Regions from separate parts of the Corynebacterium lehmanniae genome, predicted to be linked through region 2. Evidence: predicted binding sites of a transcription regulator. Region 2 holds the regulator's gene; the other holds the start of a gene.

Region 1 (5,019 bases), 180 kb from region 2:
CCGTCGCAAAGCTGCTGCGTCGCGGGGTCCCTGTGGTTGTCGCCACGTCGGTGCCCTACGGCGAGGTGTCGTTCGCGTACGGCGGGGCCGGCGGCGGCTCCACCCTCGGCGATCTTGGCGCGCTGCCCGCCGGCTACCTCAGCGCCAGCCAGGCCCGCATCGCGCTGGCCACCGCGCTGGCCAGCGGCGTGAACCCGAGCTCACTGTTGTGAGAACCAGTCCTCCCACGCCAGCGAATCCAACGGGTCGGCCTGCTGGAGCTGCGGGTCGTCCGCGCGCAGACTCTTGATCCTGCCCGGGCCCGTCGCCCGCGTTTCAAACCGCACCGTCACCCACCCCTTGCCGGCGCCCTGGACCCAGCCGTGGCCGTAGTCCGGGTGGTAGACGTCCTGAGTCGCGCGCCACACGCCTCGCTCCGGTGCTGACTCCTGAAGCACCTCCGTATCCAACTGGGTTTCGTGGTCGCTCACCCCGGTTTCGTAGTCCACCGACACCGGCGCCGGCTTCACAATCGCCTGGTCCAGCTCCGGAAAGAGCACATCCTGCAACGTGTCCTCCAGCCCCGAGTACGACACTCCCACCAACCGGATCGGGCCCACCTCGTCCGGATAGCGCACGATCCGGAAGGCAGTGGCCAGCAGCGTCTCCGCGTCATCGGTGGCGTACGGCAGCGTCGCCGAACGCGACTCGATGCGGAAGTCCGCCATCCGCAGCTTCACCGTCACCGTTCGCGCCCCGCGGCCGTCCTTGCGCAGCCTGCGGTGCGACTCCGCAGCCGCCCGCTCCAACGCCGCGTCCACCTCCGGCGGGGTGGTCAGATCCTGCGGGTACGTGTGCTCCGAGGAGATCTGTTTCGACTCCGCCCTCGGCGCCACCGGCCGCTCGTCCACGCCCCGCGCCAACCACCACAGCTGCTTGCCCACCGCGCCGCCGATGGCGATGTCCAGCTCTTTCTCGCTGAGGTTGGCGAGGTCACCGATCGTTTCAATTCCGGCAGCGAGCAGCTTCGATTCCGTCACCGGGCCCACACCCCACAGCTCGTTGACCGGCATCGGGTGCAAAATCTCTAGCTGCCGATCGTGCGGGATGACAAACACCCCGTCCGGCTTTGCCCGGCCCGAACCGATCTTTGCGTATTGCTTTCCCGGACCGGCCCCGATCGAGCTGGGCAAGCCCGTCTCCTCCTTGATGGCTGCGCGCAGCTCGTTCGACCACTGTTCCACATCCTCCGGGCTCGCCCCGACCAAGTCCTCCGGCTCCATGAACGCCTCGTCGATGGACAGCTGCTCCACCACGTCCACGTGCCTGCCGATTACCTCGAACACCCGCCGCGACGCCGCCACGTAGACCGGCCTGCGCGGCGCCACTAGCACCGCCTTCGACCCCACCAGGCGCGCCGCCCGGTGCGTCGGCATCGCTGAGCGCGCCCCGTACTTGCGTGCCTCGTAGCTGGCGCCTGCGACCACGCCGCGGCCCGTTACTCCCGCCACCAGCACTGGGCGTCCTTTGAGCGTCGGCCGGGTCAGCTGCTCGCAGGAGGCGTAGAACGCATCCATGTCGATGTGCAGCACCCAGCGGTTCATGTCCACCACTGTGCACCACCGGGACCGCCTAGTTCCAATCTCCTCACCCGGCGAACGAATCTCCGGTGACGTACTCCATCCGCCTCGGCTGCTTTCGATTACGCGAGACGAACCGGGCACCGTTTTTGAACGTGAAGAACAAGTCGCTCCCCTGGCGCTCGATGGTGATCACTCCGTGGCTCACCTGGGAGTGGCAGCTCGAGCACAGCGGGATCAGGTTGTCCAAGTCGGTCATGCCTCCGTGCTCCCACTCCTTTATGTGGTGCATCTCTATGAAGCGCCTATGCGAACATCCAGGCATGGCGCACTGATACCCCCAGATCGCGAGCAGTGCCTGCACCTGGCCGTCTGTAGCGAACCTCCGCGAACGTCCGACGCGGATAGTCAGTCCCGTGTCATCCAGCAAGTGCAAACGCACCATCGCATTAGCGAGGTAGCTGCGCACGTCCTCAGAACAGGCCGAGCGGTTTTCCGGCATCCAGCACTGACCTTGCTGATTCACCATGAGGTTAACCTGCACGCCAGGGCTACGAAGCGGACTCCTTGGGTTTGCACGGACCATATCGATCATTGACAACAACGCCCCGTACACATCCTGTTTTTCTGGAGGCCCGTAGCGCGACACCGAACGCGCGATGTCGTCCATGGTGATCTTCGTGCGCTTGCGTGGAGCGCGGTCCTGCTCCGACGGGACGGCGTCTTCGGCGGCAGCTGCGTCGTCGATAAGCTTCTGCACCTTCTCCGAATCCTGCAGATCATCCGGGTCCACATCCTCGAGACCGAAACTGGCCAACTGCGCCACCTTCAGCGCAGTCAGGAGCTTTTGGCCGGCTACCGCCGGAAGCCTCGCCTCGAAGGCGAGCATGCCGTCGTCGCACTCGCGGGCGCGAGCGAAAGGTTCAGTCGGGTCCTCCTCTTTGGGCCTTGCCCCGGCGAGCAAAAGCTGAAGATCAGCAAACGACATGCTCAGCGCGAGCTCGACGTACTGCTCCTCGTTGTACTCATCCAGGTACCGGAGAAGGAAGCGAACTGTCGAATACGGCATCACCCCCGATTCGAATGCGTCGTACAAACGCCTGAACTTCCTCAGCCCCCGCGCCACGCGCACATACTCGAATGCTGTGGCCTCCGGGAGGTTGAGCTCGGTACGCAACCACGTTGCCGTCGACCTCTCCCCGTACTGCTCCGCGAGCCCTTGTTCGTCGAACTGTCCCACCGCATCGAGCATTAGCGCCCGGTGGTGATTGGCCGACAATTGATTGCATTTGATCTGGTCCTCGAGCACCTCTGCCGACAGACCACCCGTTCGGCCTTCCGTACGTTCGTCCACCGCAATTGTCATGGTTAATCCCCTCACTCATGAACATTGACACCTTTATAGAACGCTCATGTGTTCGAGTCAAGGGTTTTGCAGAAAATGTTCACTGAAGTGGACAATGCATGCGACTTAACTAATTTTGAGCGTCGAACATAGAAGCCTTTCACTATGCAGCTGCATAGTGGGTGTCTCCCCGGAGCGCCCGCTTGAGCCGCGCGAAACTATGCCGCTGCATAGTGGGTGTGTCCCCAAAGTTGGTCAGAAAACTATGCAGCTGCATAAGCGGTTCCACCCATACGCCCCCACACACGCCCCGAAAGACTATGCAGCTGCATAGTGGATACCCCGCTCCGCACACCCCGGGAGACTATGCCACTGCATAGTGGGTGTCTACCCAAAGTTGGTCAGAAAAACTATGCAGCTGCATAGTCGCCTCCCCCTCGGACGCCCCACACGACCCCCCACGACCACGCCAGAAACTATGCCGCTGCATAGTGTCCACAAACATGCTGACCCTGCTCAGCGCGAAGAAAGGAGCCCCACTCTGCACGAGTGAGGCTCCAGCCTAACCTTCCAGCCTTAGCTGTCCTTCCGAACAGTGGCGGTCACGCCGTCGACGATGTCGTGGCCCTCGACGGGCTCGGTGACCACGTCGAAGGACGTCGCCAGGGTCTCGGCGGCGATGTGGTCCGCGTGGGTGCGGGCCCACGCTTCCCTCTCAGCCGGCACGGCCAGCACCACGGCGATGCGGTCGGAGACCTCGAAGCCCTCGTGCTTGCGGGCGTCCTGCAGGCCGCGGATCACGTCTGCGGCCCAGCCCTCGGCCTCGAGTTCCTCGGTGACCTCGGTGTCGAGGACGACCAAGCCGACGGTGCCATCGGCGTCGACACGCGCGGTGCTCTCCGGGTTCTCCGCCACCAGTCGCTCGGTGTAAAGCTCCGGGGTGAGTACGATGTCGCCGTCGACCACCACGTCGTCGCCTCGGCGCTCGTAGTTGCCGGCCTTGACGTTCTTGATGGCGCGCTGCACGTCTCGGCCCAGCGACGGGCCAGCCACCTTCGCGTTGACCACGACTTCGAAGGATCCGGCGGAGTCAACGTCGTCAGTCAAAACGACGTCCTTCACGTTCACCTCGTCGCGGATGGTGGAGCGGAACGGCTCAAGCTTGGCGGAATCCGGCAGCGCGACGGTGAGCTTCGGCAGAGGCAGGCGGTTGCGCAGCTTGTTCGCCTTTCGCACTGACGACGCCGCAGAGCAGACCGCGCGGGTCGCATCCATGGCGGCGACCAGGTCAGCGTCGGCCGGCAGCTCGGTCGCCTGCGGGTAATCCGTCAGGTGCACCGAACGGCCTCCGGTAAGCCCGCGCCAGATCACCTCGGAGACGTACGGAAGTAGCGGCGCCACCGCGCGGGAGACGACCTCGAGCACCGTGTAGAGGGTGTTGAACGCCTCCGGGTGCGCCTCCTGGCCCTCCCAAAAACGGTCGCGGGAGCGGCGCACGTACCAGTTGGTCAACGTGTCGGCGTAACGGCGCACCTCGTCGCAGGCGTCGGCGATGCGCGTGTCGTCCAACGCCTCCCCCACTGCTGCGACCAGGTCGTGCGTCTTGGCCAGGATGTAGCGGTCGAGCACGTTATCCGAGTCCACGGACCACTGCGCGTCCTCCGAGGAGTACAGCTGCAGGAACGTGTAGGCGTTCCAGATCGGCAGCAGCGCGTGGCGCACTCCCTCGCGGATGCCTTGCTCGGTGACGATCAGGTTGCCGCCGCGCAAGATCGGCGAGGACATGAGGAACCAGCGCATGGCGTCGGAGCCGTCGCGGTCGAAGACCTCCATGACGTCCGGGTAGTTGCCCTTCGACTTGGACATCTTCAGACCATCGGAGCCCAGCACGATGCCGTGGGCGACAACCTTCTTGAACGCGACGCGGTCGAAAAGCGCGGTGGACATGACGTGCTGGAGGTAGAACCAGCCGCGCGTCTGGCCGGAGTACTCCACGATGAAGTCGGCCGGCTGGCGGGTCTCAAACTCTTCGCGGTTCTCAAACGGGTAGTGGTACTGCGCGAACGGCATGGAGCCGGACTCGAACCAGCAGTCCAGCACGTCCGGCACGCGGCG
Region 2 (5,019 bases):
CGCCACTTCGACTCCTGGTGGAAAAAGAAGCGGGCCGAGGACAAGCACTACTTGGACTTCGACCCCGCGGCACTTCTCGACGACGAAGGCGTGGATTCCTCCTCCGCCGCCTTCCCCGAGATCTGGCGCCAGGGCTCCATCGACTACGCGCTGCGCTACAAGTTCGAGCCGGGCGATCCTTTCGACGGCGTCACCGTGCACGTGCCGGTGCCGCTTCTGGCCAACCTGCGGCCCGACGGCTTTGACTGGCTGGTGCCGGGACTGCGTTCGGAGCTTGCCGCGGAGTACATCCGTACGCTGCCGAAGGCGCTGCGCAAGACCGTGGTGCCGGCACCAGACTTCGCCGAGCGCGCCCTCGACGCGATCCGCGCGCAGCAGGACGCCGGCGGCGTCAGCGAGCGCGAGCTGCGGGAAACACAGTTTGCCGAGGCACTTGCGGAGGCGCTTAGAAGCGTCGGCGGGCGCGGCATCAACGGTGCCGACTTCACCCCTTCTGCGCTGCCCGAGCATCTGAAAGTGACCTTCGCCGCGATTGACCGCCGCGGCAAAGTGGTCGACCACGACACGGACCTCGGTGCGTTGAAGCGCCGCCAGGCCGGCAAGATCAAGTCCTCCGTGTCCAAGGCCGGCCGCACATCTGAATCGGATGCGGTGGCGAAGTGGACTTCCGACTCCCTCGGCGCGGTGCCGGAGACGGTAACCACCACTATCGACGGCAACGAGGTCGACGCCTACCCGGCACTCGAAGCCACCAAGGACGGCGTGAAGGTCACCGTGCATCCGACGAAGGCCGCCGCGGACGCCTCGATGGTCACGGCGACGCTGACGCTGCTGCTGCGGGAGATCACGGTCAACGCGGGGCAGATGACCAAGGGGCTGCCGCTGCGGCAGAAGGTGGCGGTGGACCGCTACCCGCACGGCGGCGCCGATGGGCTTGTGGAGGACGCCCGCGTCGCTGTGATCCGCGACCTGATGTTCTCCTCCGGCGGGCCGGTGCGCTCCCCCGAGGAGTTCGACGCGCTGGTGGGCGAAATCCGGCCCCAGGTCGCAGGAGGTGTGCGCCGTGTGGTGGTCACGTTGGCGCCGGCACTCGCGGAGTACGCGAACATTGCAGCGGAGCTGCGGCAGTGGGAAGGCCCAGCTATCGACGACATGACGTCGCAGCTGCAGTTCTTCCTGCCGAAGCACGCGGTGACTGTCCACGGCATCGGCCACTTGCAGCATTTGCCCCGCTACATCGACGCGATGCGGATCCGGTTGGAGGACATGCGCCTAGATCCGGACCGCGACGCCGACCGGCAGTCCGTGATTGATTCGGTGAAGGCTTACTTGGCGCAGCGTATGAAGTCCTTGCCTGCGGGCCGGACAAAGACCAAGGCCTACAAGGACATCTTGTGGCTGATTGAGGAGCTGCGGGTGAGCCTGTTTGCGCAGCGGCTGGGCACGCCGAGACCGGTGAGCCAGCGTCGCATTGAGAAGAAGATTGACGCGCTGCGTTAGCGCCGTGGCCGCAGGCTAGAAGTCTTCGCGGTCGCGGCGGCGCATGAGCCGGATTTCGGATTCGAAGTCGTCCGCACTCTCGAACGACTTGTACACGGACGCGAAGCGCAGGTACGCCACCTCGTCGAGGGCACGCAGCGGTTCGAGGACGGCCAGACCGATCTCGTGGGCGGGCACCTGCGAGCTGCCCTGCGCGCGCACAGTCTCTTCCACTTCTTGGGCCAGACGCTTCAATGCGTCGTCGGTGACATCGCGGCCCTGGCATGCTCTGCGCACGCCGACGATGAGTTTGTCGCGGTCGAACGGTTCGCTCACGCCGTTGCGTTTCACAACAGTGAGGACGGCCTTTTCCACTGTGGTGAAACGCCCCCCGCACTCGGTGCACTCTCTGCGGCGGCGAATTGCTGAGCCGGCTTCGACCAGCCGCGAGTCAGTCACACGAGATTGCTCGTTGTGGCAAAAAGGACAAAACATGGTCTTCCACCCCCAGAGTTTTCAAGGCTTGGCGTAGCCGTGAGTCTACGCCCTGCCTAGCGCGCAGTTGCCGCCACAGCCGAATGAGCCGCCTGGCCGCTGGACATGGACGAAGGATCCTCTGTTTGCGCCGAGAAAACACCGCCGAATGCCGAACCGATAAGCAGCGCCGCAGTCATGCACACGCCGAGCAGGAGCGTATCGCGCGTCTCGTGCCGTGTTTCGAACGCGTTCACATTGGAGGAACCGTCAAGACTCCCCTTGGCAGATGAGCGAGCATCCGTTCGATGAGAGCCGGAAATCGCTCGAACACCGGCGCCGCCTGTTCGACGCTTCGGCGCGGAATCAACATCCCAGACTTCTGCCGGAGGGACCACAGATGCGGCTCCGGTGCGTCCAACTAATGTGTTGTGTACTGGATTGATTGCAACTGACATGGTGTGTCTCCCTTCTTTCTGCGGCACACTCTACGTTCGGCACCGACACGCTCGAACGTTCTAACGTTCATTTGTTCGAATACGCTTACGTGTTCGATTTATAGCATCACGTTCGATACGTGTCCACCCAATGCTTGCGCCCATCGAACATGAGTGCCCTATCTGGTAGGTTCGTAGGCGCACAACGCCACCGAGTCCAAGGAGAACGTCATGGCACGAAAGAAGTCCGATCCAGGCAACCCGGATTACAACGCGCTGTCAGACCGCCAGCGCCGGATCCTCCAGGTCATCCAAGACGCTGTGGTCCTGCGTGGCTACCCGCCGAGCATCCGCGAGATCGGTGACGCGGCCGGGCTGCAGTCCACCTCATCTGTCGCATACCAGCTCAAAGAGCTGGAGAAGAAGGGATTCCTCCGCCGCGACCCGAACAAGCCCCGCGCCGTGGACTTGCGCCAAATGCCGGAAGCCGGCCGAAAGAAGCGCAAGCCGCAAGAGGCGAAGCCGGAAGATTCTGGCAATGCCCGCTACGTGCCGGTAGTCGGACAGATTGCCGCGGGTGCCCCGATCCTCGCCGAGGAAAACGTGGACACCTACTACCCCCTGCCCGAGGAGCTGCTCGGTGACGGCGATGTGTTCATGCTCAAGGTCGTCGGCGAATCCATGCGCGACGCCGGCATCCTCGACGGCGACTGGGTGGTTGTCCGCTCCCAGCCGAACGCCGAGGAGGGCGAGTTCGTCGCGGCGTTGCTCGACGGTGAGGCGACGGTCAAGGAGTTCCATCGCGACTCCACCGGTGTGTGGCTGTTGCCCCACAACGATGCCTTCGAGCCGATTAAGGGCGACGAAGCGGAGATCATGGGGCGTGTCATCTCGGTGTTCCGTACGCTGTAGTCGGTGCGTTTGCATCGAGCAGCCGCAGCCCCACAGACCGGAAATCACATAGCGACAAGCGCAGGAGATCGATGTACGCCGAGGAGCGTAGACGCCAAATCGCGTCTTTGACCGCAGTTGAAGGCCGCGTCAACGTCACTGAGTTGGCGCAGCGCTTCGACGTCACCGCGGAGACCATCCGCCGTGACCTTTCGGCATTGCACGACGAAGGCGCTGTGCACCGCGTCCACGGCGGCGCGGTGGCGAGCCAGTCTTACCGCTCGACGGAAATTCCGCTGGATACGCGTCAGCGCGCCTCCCTTGCCGCTAAAGCCGCGATTGCGGAAACCGCGCTGCAGTTCGTGCCGGATGCGCAAAGTTGCACCATCTTTTTGGACTCGGGCACGACGATCAGCAGCCTGGGCAAGCGTCTGGCGGAGACCCGCGGGGACCGGGAGTACTCGGTGGTGACCAACTCCATCCCCACTGCATTGGAGCTGAGCGATTCCGGATTGCACGATGTGCAGCTTCTCGGCGGCTCAGTCCGGCCGATCAGTCAGGCAGTCGTCGGCAGTACCGCGCTTCGCACCCTCGCTCTGTTGCGCGCCGACGTGGCGTTCGTGGGCACCAACGCGTTGTCCATCGGCCACGGCCTGTCCACTGTGGACGCCAAGGAGGCGGCGGTGAAGGCCGCGATGGTCACCAACGCCCGCAGGGTTGTCGTGTTGTGCGACTCCACGAAGCTGGGCAACGACTATGTGGTCAGCTTCGCGCCGCTTACGGACGTCGACGTGGTGATCACCGACGCCGAAGCGCCCTCCGCGTTCGTGGACGAACTGCGCTCGCACGGTATCGAGGTCGTGCTCGCGCAACCCCAGTAACCCTCGGGGCGCCACCCGACGTCTTCCACAGGGGCGTTCTTTGACTTTCTGCGCGAAAATGGTGGCACCTTCGCATGCATGCGACCTACACTCGTTGCAGACCTGAATGAAAAACAACGGAAAGGACACCCGAATGGCTTCCAAGACTGTGAAGGTCGGTTCCACCGTCGGGCTGCACGCTCGCCCGGCCACGGTGATCGCAGATGCTGCCGGCGAGTACGACGACGAGATCCTGCTGACGCTTGTCGGCGGCGACGAGGACGACGAGACCGATGCCGCATCCTCGCTGATGATCATGGCGATGGGCGCGGAGCACGGCGACGAGGTCACTGTCACTTCCGACAACGCCGATGCCGTGGAGAAGATTGCGGCGCTGATCGAGCAGAACCTCGACGAGGAGTAAGCGCTTTTCGCTTTACGACGAGCTAACGCCCGGGCACACGTCGCCCGGGCGTTTTCGCGTGCAGCAAGTACCGGACGCTAGAACGTCGACGGCTTCGGCACCTCGAAGTCCTTGCGGTACTGCCCCTCCCCCAAGGTGTCGTACGCCCAACGCATCAGCGGGTAGATCACGATGATGCCGACGGAGCCCAGCGCGATGCCTTCCAGCGTTACAGCGCCCACATCGAGAGTGAGGTTGCCGATGCCCACAATCAGCGCGACCGCGGCCGCGGTGAGGTTCGCGGGATCGGTGAAGTCCACCTTGTTGTCCTGCCAGATACGCACGCCCAGCATGCCGATGAGCCCGTAGAGCACCAGGCACGCGCCGCCGAGCACGCCGGCGGGGATGGTGAAGATCACGGCACCGAACTTCGGGATGAACGCCAGCACAATCGCAAACGCGGCGGCGACCCAAT

What was found. Region 2 encodes LexA, which represses DNA repair genes until DNA is damaged. Its sites were predicted from a motif close to CGAACANNTGTTCG; they were not measured.
Region 1: a site for LexA is predicted at 2,967-2,980, ahead of ACF3NP_RS02255 (HNH endonuclease signature motif containing protein). Genes of this name have one in related genera too.

What each region holds. Positions count from the first base shown of each region.
Region 1 covers NZ_CP170998.1:467,721-472,739, reverse strand. Annotated here, with positions in the region: gene ACF3NP_RS02265 (asparaginase) at 1-212, shown strand, start outside; gene ACF3NP_RS02260 (DNA polymerase IV) at 201-1,583, opposite strand; gene ACF3NP_RS02255 (HNH endonuclease signature motif containing protein) at 1,627-2,925, opposite strand; gene ileS (isoleucine--tRNA ligase) at 3,481-5,019, opposite strand, start outside.
Region 2 covers NZ_CP170998.1:647,971-652,989, reverse strand. Annotated here, with positions in the region: gene hrpA (ATP-dependent RNA helicase HrpA) at 1-1,500, shown strand, start outside; gene nrdR (transcriptional regulator NrdR) at 1,516-1,974, opposite strand; gene ACF3NP_RS03105 (hypothetical protein) at 2,031-2,411, opposite strand; gene lexA (transcriptional repressor LexA) at 2,622-3,302, shown strand; gene ACF3NP_RS03095 (DeoR/GlpR family DNA-binding transcription regulator) at 3,374-4,162, shown strand; gene ACF3NP_RS03090 (HPr family phosphocarrier protein) at 4,296-4,565, shown strand; gene ACF3NP_RS03085 (solute carrier family 23 protein) at 4,643-5,019, opposite strand, start outside.